One region of the Pseudonocardia sp. EC080619-01 genome, then DNA from elsewhere that is predicted to be linked to it. Evidence: riboswitches for the same ligand, from Rfam matches in the RefSeq annotation. Region 1 holds a riboswitch; the other holds the start of a gene.
The links. Region 1 has a riboswitch for guanidine ahead of AD017_RS11780 (multidrug efflux SMR transporter). Riboswitches for the same ligand answer to the same signal wherever they lie in the genome.
Positions count from the first base shown of each region.

Region 2: linked by a shared signal. The riboswitch ahead of AD017_RS32660 (multidrug efflux SMR transporter) and the one ahead of AD017_RS11780 (multidrug efflux SMR transporter) in region 1 are both predicted to bind guanidine.

Region 1 covers NZ_CP012184.1:2,512,883-2,517,282, reverse strand. Annotated here, with positions in the region: gene AD017_RS11795 (molybdopterin cofactor-binding domain-containing protein) at 1-1,166, shown strand, start outside; gene AD017_RS11790 ((2Fe-2S)-binding protein) at 1,191-1,661, shown strand; gene AD017_RS11785 (hypothetical protein) at 1,750-2,070, shown strand; gene AD017_RS11780 (multidrug efflux SMR transporter) at 2,135-2,449, opposite strand; guanidine-III (ykkC-III) riboswitch at 2,471-2,537, opposite strand; gene AD017_RS11775 (metal ABC transporter substrate-binding protein) at 2,674-3,567, shown strand; gene AD017_RS11770 (metal ABC transporter ATP-binding protein) at 3,564-4,289, shown strand; gene AD017_RS11765 (metal ABC transporter permease) at 4,286-4,400, shown strand, end outside.
Region 2 covers NZ_CP012186.1:105,136-109,535, forward strand. Annotated here, with positions in the region: gene AD017_RS32645 (IS3 family transposase) at 1-522, opposite strand, end outside; gene AD017_RS32650 (transposase) at 519-830, opposite strand; partial or broken gene AD017_RS32655 (IS701 family transposase) at 1,061-2,350, shown strand; guanidine-III (ykkC-III) riboswitch at 2,612-2,678, shown strand; gene AD017_RS32660 (multidrug efflux SMR transporter) at 2,688-3,002, shown strand; gene AD017_RS32665 (multidrug efflux SMR transporter) at 3,002-3,379, shown strand; partial or broken gene AD017_RS32670 (IS256 family transposase) at 3,657-4,400, shown strand, end outside.

The DNA of each region.
Region 1 (4,400 bases):
TCGCGAAGAAGCTCGGCATGGCCCAGAACGCGGTGACGGTGCACGTCACCGAGGGCGGCGGGTCGTTCGGCCGCCGGCTGTTCTTCGACGCGCTCGAGGAGGCAGCCGAGGTCTCGCAGACGATGGGCAAGCCGGTCAAGCTCATGTGGACCCGGTCCGACGACTCCCGCCAGGGCCGCACGCACCCGATGGCGACGTGCCGGGTCAGGGCCCAGGTGTCGGGAGATGCGGTCTCCAGCTTCGAGATCGCCCACACCAGTGTCGCGACCGAGATCAACCCTGGGCTGTCCGAGGCGATCACCGCCGCGGCGAACAAGGCCCCGCTGGGGAACCTCACCGTCTCGGAGAGCATCTACGTCACGACCCAGACCAACCCGTACAACGTCGGGGTGGCGACCTCTCTGCTCAACGAGGTCGACATGCGGTTCAACACCTGTTCCATGCGGAACATCTACTCGCCGGACACGGCGACCGCACGGGAGCTGATGGTCGACCAGGTCGCGGCGAAGATGGGCAAGGACCCGTACGAGTTCCGGTCGGCGTTCACGAAGCTCACCCGGTGGAAGAACGTCGTCGACCGTGCTGCCGAGGAGGCGGACTGGGGCAAGTCGATGCCGGAGGGGACCGCCCAGGGCATCGCCATGCACGTCGAGTACAAGGGCGTCGCCTGCGCGGTCGTCGAGCTCGACTGCCGCCCGGAGACCGTCAACCGCGAGATCCGGTCCGCCCGCACCGGCCCGCGTGTCACGAAGGTGACCTACGTCGTCGACGGCGGCCTGATCATCAACCCGCGCGGGTTCGAGGCACAGATGATGGGCGGGATCAACGACGGCATCGCGATGACGCTGACCGCCGGTCTGCACCTGGTGGACGGGCACTTCGTCGAGGCGAGCTGGGACAACTACTTCTACACCCGGCAGTGGAACACCCCGCCCGAGATGAACATCATCGTCATCGAGGACTCCGAGGCGCCCGAGCCCGGTGGCGCCGGTGAGTTCGGTGTCGCGGCGACCTGCGGCGCGATCGCCTGCGCCTACGCGCGGGCCACCGGGACGGTCCCTACCGAGTTCCCGATCCTGCACAAGGAGCCGCTCCCCTTCGAGCCGTACCCGACGATCCCGCCCATCCCGCCGTCGCCGACCAACGGTCGCGAGCTGGCCCGCTGACCTGCCTCGACGAGGAGATCAATCATGTCCACGCACACGTTCACGCTGAACGGTGAGAAGGTCACCGTCGACGTCGAGGACGACGTCCGGCTGCTGTGGGTCCTGCGCGACGTGCTCGGGGTGACCGGCCCGAAGTACGGATGCGGGATCAACGTCTGCAAGGCCTGCACGAGCCACGTCAACGGCAAGGCCTTCAACCCCTGTGCCACCCCGATCGGCACCCTCGAGGAGGGCGACGAGATCACCACGATCGAGGGTCTGGCCGACGGTGACACTCTGCACCCGATGCAGCAGGCGTGGGTCGACAACGACGTCGCCCAGTGCGGGTACTGCCAGCCCGGCCAGATCATGGCTGCTGTCGCCCTGGTCAGGCGTGCCGAGGCCGAGGGCTTCTCGATCGACGACGAGGCCCTCGACGAGATCCGCAACATCTGCCGGTGCGGTACGTACAACCGCATCCGTGAGGCGATCAAGGCCGGCGCCGACAACATGTGACCACCTGTCGGCCACTGGGCCGTTAGGGTGTACGGCAGGTCTCTGCCGTCGTGTTGATGACCGCTCCCCACACAGAAGGACGGATTCGATGAAGAACCGGATGCGCCGGACCCTGGTCGCCGTGGGCGCCCTCGGTGCCGTGGCGTTCCCGCTGGCAGGGTTCGCCGCCGCCGACACCGGCGACGACGAGCACGGCTACCCCAGCACCCAGAGCCCGACCCAGGGTGTCGACGCCGTGGGAGCCACGGCGGACACTGCCGCCTATGGCCTCTTCGACGCGCTCGACGGTTTCTCGTCGAGCAACCGGCCGGACGGCGTCAACGGCACCGACACCGAGTTCCCGCAGGCGGACCCGCGGTTCGTCGAGGGCCCGGTCGGTGGGCTGCTGGTGAACGGACCCTTCGAGTAAGGGGCTCCCCGCGCGGCGGCGGGGTCGGACCGGGGAGACCCGGACCGGCCCCGCCGTCGTCGTTCTAGTGGGCGAGCTTCAGCCCGACCACGCCGCCGACGATCGCCACCAGGCACAGCAGCCGCGCGGTCGACGCGGGCTCGCCCAGCGCGGCCATCCCGTAGACCGCCGTGCCGACCGCGCCGATGCCGACCCAGATCGCGTACGCGGTCCCGACCGGCAGTTCCCGCAGGGCCAGCGACAGCCCGCCCATGCTCAGCACCAGCGCCACGCCGAAGACGATCGACGGCGTCAGCCGGCTGAAGCCCCGGCTCTGTGACAGGGCCGCGGCCCACACCGTCTCCAGCAGGCCGGAGACGACCAGATAGATCCACGCCATGACGAGCGCTCCTCCCGGACAGCTGCGTCGTCTTGGCGATCCGGGTACGGCGCGTCTCGTCCGGGGAGCCCGCCGTGCGGCGGTCCGGACCCCAGTCTGCCCGGTCGCGCGGGACGGGCAAGCGATGGTGACCGGTCCGACCACGGATCTTGCTCGTCGGTGATTCCTCCCGCATAATGTTCGGCATGCCTAACTCACGGTCTATGGCTTGGCGAACATCTGGGGTGGTACTGGCCTGCGTGCTGGTCCTCGCCGGGTGCGGAGCGGGGCCGGAGCCCGCGGACCCGGACGACCCGCGTCCGGTGGTGCTGGCGACCTTCACCGTGATCGCCGACATGGCCCGCGAGGTCGGCGGCGACCGGGTCCGGGTCGAGTCGATCACCCGCCCCGGGGCGGAGATCCACGACTACGAGCCGGTCCCCGGTGACCTGGTGCGCGGCGCGGACGCGGACCTGGTGCTCGACAACGGGCTCGGTCTGGAGCGCTGGTTCGAGCAGTTCGTGGACCGGTCCGAGGCCCGGTCGGCGACCGTGAGCGACGGCGTCGACGTGCTGCCGATCGCCGCGGGGGAGTACCGCGACCGCCCGAACCCGCACGCCTGGATGTCGCCGGTGGCCGGCGAGCGCTACGTCGCGAACATCCGCGACGCGCTCGTGGAGCTCGACCCGGCGGGACGCGACGTCTACACCGCCAACGCGGCCGGCTACGCCGAGCGGATCCGGCAGGTCGGGGAGGAGCTCCGGGCCGACCTGGGCCGACTCCCCGACGCCCAGCGGGTGCTCGTGACCTGTGAGGGCGCGTTCTCCTACCTGGCCCGGGACATGGGGCTGCGGGAGTCCTACCTGTGGCCGGTGAACAGCGACGCCGAGGGCACCCCGGACCAGATCGCGTCGACGATCGCCGTCGTCCGGGACGACGCGGTGCCCGCCGTGTTCTGCGAGAGCACCGTGAACGACTCCGCGCAGCGGCAGGTCGCCGCCGAGACCGGCGCCCGGCTGGCGGGCCCGCTCTACGTCGACTCGCTGTCCGAGGAGGGCGGTCCGGTACCCAGCTACCTCGACCTGCTCCGGCACGACGCCCGGGTGATCTCGGACGGGCTGACGGGGGCGCAGCCGTGACCGCCGCGGTGCTGGAGGTGACCGGCCTGTCGGTGCGCTACGGCGAGGTCATCGCGCTCGACGGCGTCGACCTCCGGCTCGGCGCCGGCACCGTCTGCGGGCTGCTGGGGACCAACGGCTCCGGCAAGTCGACACTGTTCTCCGCCGTCATGGGGCTGGTCCGGCCGCACGCCGGCACCGTCCGGGTCGGCGACGGTGACGTCCGCGCGGCCCGGCGGGCGGCCGCGATCGCGTACATGCCGCAGGCCGAGGCGATCGACAGGGACTTCCCGATCGTCGCGCACGAGGTCGTCATGACCGGGCGCTACGGCCGCATGGGGATCGGTCGCAGGCCCCGGGCGGCCGACCGGACGGCCGTCGCCGACGCGCTGGAGCGGGTCGGCCTGACCGGCCTGGCCGACCGGCAGATCGGCAGGCTGTCGGGCGGTCAGCGCAAGCGGGTGTTCCTCGCCAGGGCGATCGCCCAGGACGCGCCGCTGCTGCTGCTCGACGAGCCGTTCGCCGGTGTCGACCACGGCACGCAGGAGGCGATGACGGCGGTCCTGCACGAGCTGCGCGACGCCGGCCGCACCGTCCTCGTGTCGACGCACGACATCGGCGGCGTCGAGCGGCTGTGCGACCGGGCGGTCCTGCTGGCCAACCGGCTGCTGGCCGACGGCCCGCCGGGCGAGGTGCTCACCCCCGGGGTGCTGGGCCGCGTGTTCGGGTTCTCCGCCACATGATCGCCTGGGTGCTGGAGCCGCTGCAGTTCGGGTTCATGCAGCGTGCGCTGCTCGTCGCGGTCGTGGCGGGCTCGGTCGGCGCGCTGCTGTCCTGCTGGCTGACCCTCGTCG
Region 2 (4,400 bases), on a different replicon from region 1:
GAGCACCAGCGCGGTGGTGGCTCGCGGGTCGGTGGCCCAGCCCACGACCCGGTTGGAGAAGGCATCCCGCACGCTGGCCAGCCACAGCACTCCCTCACCGGTGACGATCCGGGTCAGATCGGCGACCCAGACGCGGTTCGGCGCGGTCGCGGTGAAGTCGCGTTCGAGCAGGTCCGGCGCCGGGCGATGTGACGGGTTCTGGCGGGTGGAGCCGTGTCTCCAGCCGCGGCGCAGGTGCGCGCCCTGCAGCCCGTGGGTGCGCATGATCCGCTCGACCCGCTTGCGGCCCACGTGCACGCCCTGGCGGCGTAGCTCCAGCCACACCCGCGGGGAGCCGTAGGTGGTGGCGAACTCGTTGACCGAGCGGATCTTCACGATCTGCTCGAGCAGCACGGCGTCGTCGAGCTCACGCTGCGGCGGGGCGGCGCGGCGGGCGCGCCAGTCGTAGTAGGTCGAGACCGGCACGCCGAGGACCCGCAGTACGAGACCGGCGGGGAAGTCATGGGCGTCGACGAAGCTCATGACCACCTCCGGGTCAGGCCGATCTCGCTGGCGAAATAGGCGCTCGCCGCGCGCAGGACCTCGTTGACCCGCCGCAGCTCGGCGTTCTCGCGCGCGAGCCGGCGGTTCTCACCGACCATGTCGGTGCTCGGCCGGTCGTCACGTTCGCCGTCGTCGGCCTCGGCCTGCCGCACCCAGTTGCACAGGGCCTCGTGATGCACCCCGAGCTGCTCGGCGAGCCCACGGAACGTCGGGCGAGGGTCGGACTCCCGATACAGCCGAACCGCGCGTTCCCGCAGCTCATCGGGGTACTTCTTCGGTGCAGCCACCAGTGCCTTCCTTCCTGGCCCTCAAGATCGAACCAGTCTTCAGACACTCCGCCAAAGCGGGGGAACCTCAGTTGAGAATCCCGGCCCATCCTCGATCGTTACGCCAAGCAGGCAGGTGGCTAGTACTCCAGCCGTAAGTCGTGATCTTGCGGCGTGGCGGTCCCAGACGTGGGACGGCCACCGCGTGATCCTCGTCCGTTGTGTCGACATCTGAAGATCAAGCGGTGGCCGTGAGCCACAGGGTAGAGCCCGACTGGTGGTCTGCGGAGGCCGACCGGCTCCTCGATCGGGTCGCGGGGCGGTTTCCTCGGGTAGAGACCCGCCGCCGGGCCCGCGGGTTCTTGTTCGGGCTGCTCGCGGAGCTGCCGCGCAAGAACTGCTGGAGCATCGCCGAACACGCCGGCGACACCGATCCACACGGCATGCAGTACTTCCTGGGCCGAGCGAAGTGGGACACCGACGGCGTCCGCGATGACCTGCGCGACTACGTCACCGGACGGCTCGCCGACACCGACGCGGTGCTGGTGGTCGACGAGACCGGCGACCTGAAGAAGGGCAAAGCCACGGTCGGGGTCCAGCGCCAGTACACCGGCACGGCCGGACGGATCGAGAACGCCCAGGTCGCGGTCTACCTCGTCTACGCCGCCACCCGTGGCCACGCCATGATCGACCGCGAACTCTACCTGCCACGCTGCTGGACCGAGGATCCCGAGCGGCTCGAGCAGGCCGGGGTGCCGGACGAGATCGAGTTCGCGACCAAGCCCGCACTCGCGGCCGGGATGCTGACCCGGGCTCTGCGCGCCGGTGTCGCGGCCCGCTGGGTCGCCGGGGACGAGGTCTACGGCGCTGACCCCGACCTACGCGCCGAGTGCGAACTCGCTGGGATCGGCTACGTGCTGGCCATCGGTTGTGACCGCCGGATCCCGACCGCGGCCGGCCCGATCCGCGCCGACCGGTTGGCCGCCGAGCAGCCCCGGCAAGCCTGGCAACGTCTCTCCGCCGGCGCGGGGGCCAAGGGTGAGCGCCACTACGAGTGGGCATGGATCGACCACACCGACCCCGCACTGCGCGACGACCCCCTCGACTCTCGGCGTTGGTCGCTGCTGATCCGCCGCCACCGGCGCACCGGGGAGCTGGCGTTCTACCGCTGCTACAGCCCGGAGATGGTGCCGCTGCGCGAACTGGTCCGCGTCGCCGGACGCCGCTGGGTCATCGAGGAAGCCTTCCAGACCGGCAAGGGACTTACCGGCCTCGACGAGCACCAGGTGCGCCGCTGGACCTCCTGGCAGCGCTGGACGCTGCTGGTCATGCTCGCTCATGCCCTGCTCGCCGTCATCGCCGCTGACACCGGCTACAACCCACGTCCTCCAGGTCTGATCACGTTGACCTGCAACGAGATCCGGCACCTGCTCGTCCGGCTCGTCATCGAACCAGCCCGCCAGCTGACCTGCCCGTGGGCCTGGTCGCGATGGCGGCGACGACACCAACAGCACTCCCGATCCAGCCACTACCAGCGTCAGAACGACTCCGAACATCCACAACGATCTACGGCTGGAGTACTAGCCGGTCGGCCGGAACCCGTCGCGCGGGACCGCCCGGGTGTGACTGCGGTTACGGCGACCCTCGCAGCGGTCCGCTTACGGCTCCGGCCGGAATCCAGCGCCTCGCATGGGCCAGACGCGGGCGAACTCGAGCGCCGCCGCAGCCACAGCCGCATGAACACGCTGGAGGCTTCGGTCACCACGGAGCGCTTACTCGACTCTGACTTGCTACGTTTTACCGCGAAGGCTGGAGAAGTCTTGCGGACGAGGTGAACCAGTACCCGCGCAGCGACAAGACTGGTTCAGGGAGTTCATGATGGCTTGGGGCATCTTAATCGCGTCCGGCGTCCTCGAGGCGGTATGGGCGACAGCACTGTCGGCCTCGGACGGATTCAAGCGTCGCAAACCGACGATCGTCTTCGCTGTCGCGCTCGTGTTCAGCATGATCGGTCTTGCCGTGGCAATGCAGAGCCTGCCCACCGGTACGTCGTACGCGGTCTGGGTCGGCGTCGGCGCCGTGTTGACCGCCGGATGGGCGATCTTCCGCGGCAAGGAGACGGCCACACCAATGAAGGCGATCCTGCTCGCCGGGCTGGTCGGCAGCGTCGTCGCGCTCAAGGTCGTGTCGTGATGAGCTGGATCATCCTGGTCGTCAGCGCAGTGTTCGAGGCAGTCTGGGCGACCGCACTCGGACAGTCCGATGGGTTCAGCAGGCCGGCCCCGACGGTGGTCTTCGTGGTCTTCCTGGCCCTGAGCATGATCGGATTGGCGCTTGCGATGAGTCGTATCCCGGTCAGCGTCGCGTACTCGGTCTGGATCGGGATCGGCGCCGTGCTCACCGTCGCCTACGCCATGGTGACTGGCGGCGAGCAGTTCACCGCGGCCAAGGCCGTCGTGCTGACCATCCTGATCAGCTGCATCGTCGGTCTGAAATTCACCAAGGCCCCCACTCCGACCACTGAAGCGACGGCTGAGGCGTCGTCTGTAGACGCCGAGCAGCCGAAGTAGGATGCACTGGACCAGAGCTGCTGTCGCGTAGCGGCGGCAGCGGCCCGAGTCGCCCCACCCGTCAAGCCAGCGCACCATCGCGGACGAAGACGACGCTGGTCAACTCGACGGACCGACGGCGCCGCCAGAACAACGACTCGGCGACTTCGTATCGCGGTTCACCGGCGAGCAATGCTTGAGACCTGTGGATGGCCGGGGAGGGGTCGTACCCTCCCGGTGATCTTGACGGTCCTTAAGCAAGGCCGGCGCGCAAACGCCGGCCGGAAGGGTACGACCCGTGCTCACAGTAGTTCCCGAACCCGATGGCGGCGACGAGTCCCGCCGTGAGCACCGCCCGGCCGTGATCGACGAACTGGTCCGCGAGGGCGCCCGCCGGATGTTGGCCGAGGCGTTGCAGGCTGAGGTCGACGGCTACATCGCCCGCCACGCCGGGGAGCGCGACGAGCACGGTCGCCGGCTGGTGGTACGCAACGGTTCCCACCAGCCCCGCGACGTGCTCACCTCGGCCGGAGCGGTCGAGGTGAGCGCACCCCGGGTGAACGATCGGCGCATCGATCCCGACACCGGGCAGCGACGCCGGTTCTCCTCGGCGATCCTGCCGCCGTGGTGCCGGCGCACCCCGAAGATCACCGAGGTGCTTCCGCTGCTCTACCTGCACGGCCTGTCTTCGGGGGACGTCGTACCCGCGCTGGGGCAGTTCCTCGGCTCCACGGCCGGGCTCTCCGCGGCCACAGTCACCAAGCTGACCGAGACCTGGAAGGCCGAGCAACGCGCTTTCGCCGCCCGCGACCTGTCCGGAGTGGACTACGTCTACCAGTGGGCCGACGGGATCCACGTCAACATCCGCCTCGAAGAACACAAACTGTGTCTGCTCGTGCTGATCGGGGTCCGCGCCGACGGTCGCAAGGAACTCGTCGCTCTCGCTGACGGCTACCGCGAGTCGACCGAGTCGTGGGCAGACCTGCTGCGCGACTGCGCACGGCGCGGCATGCGGGCCCCGGTACTCGCGATCGGCGACGGG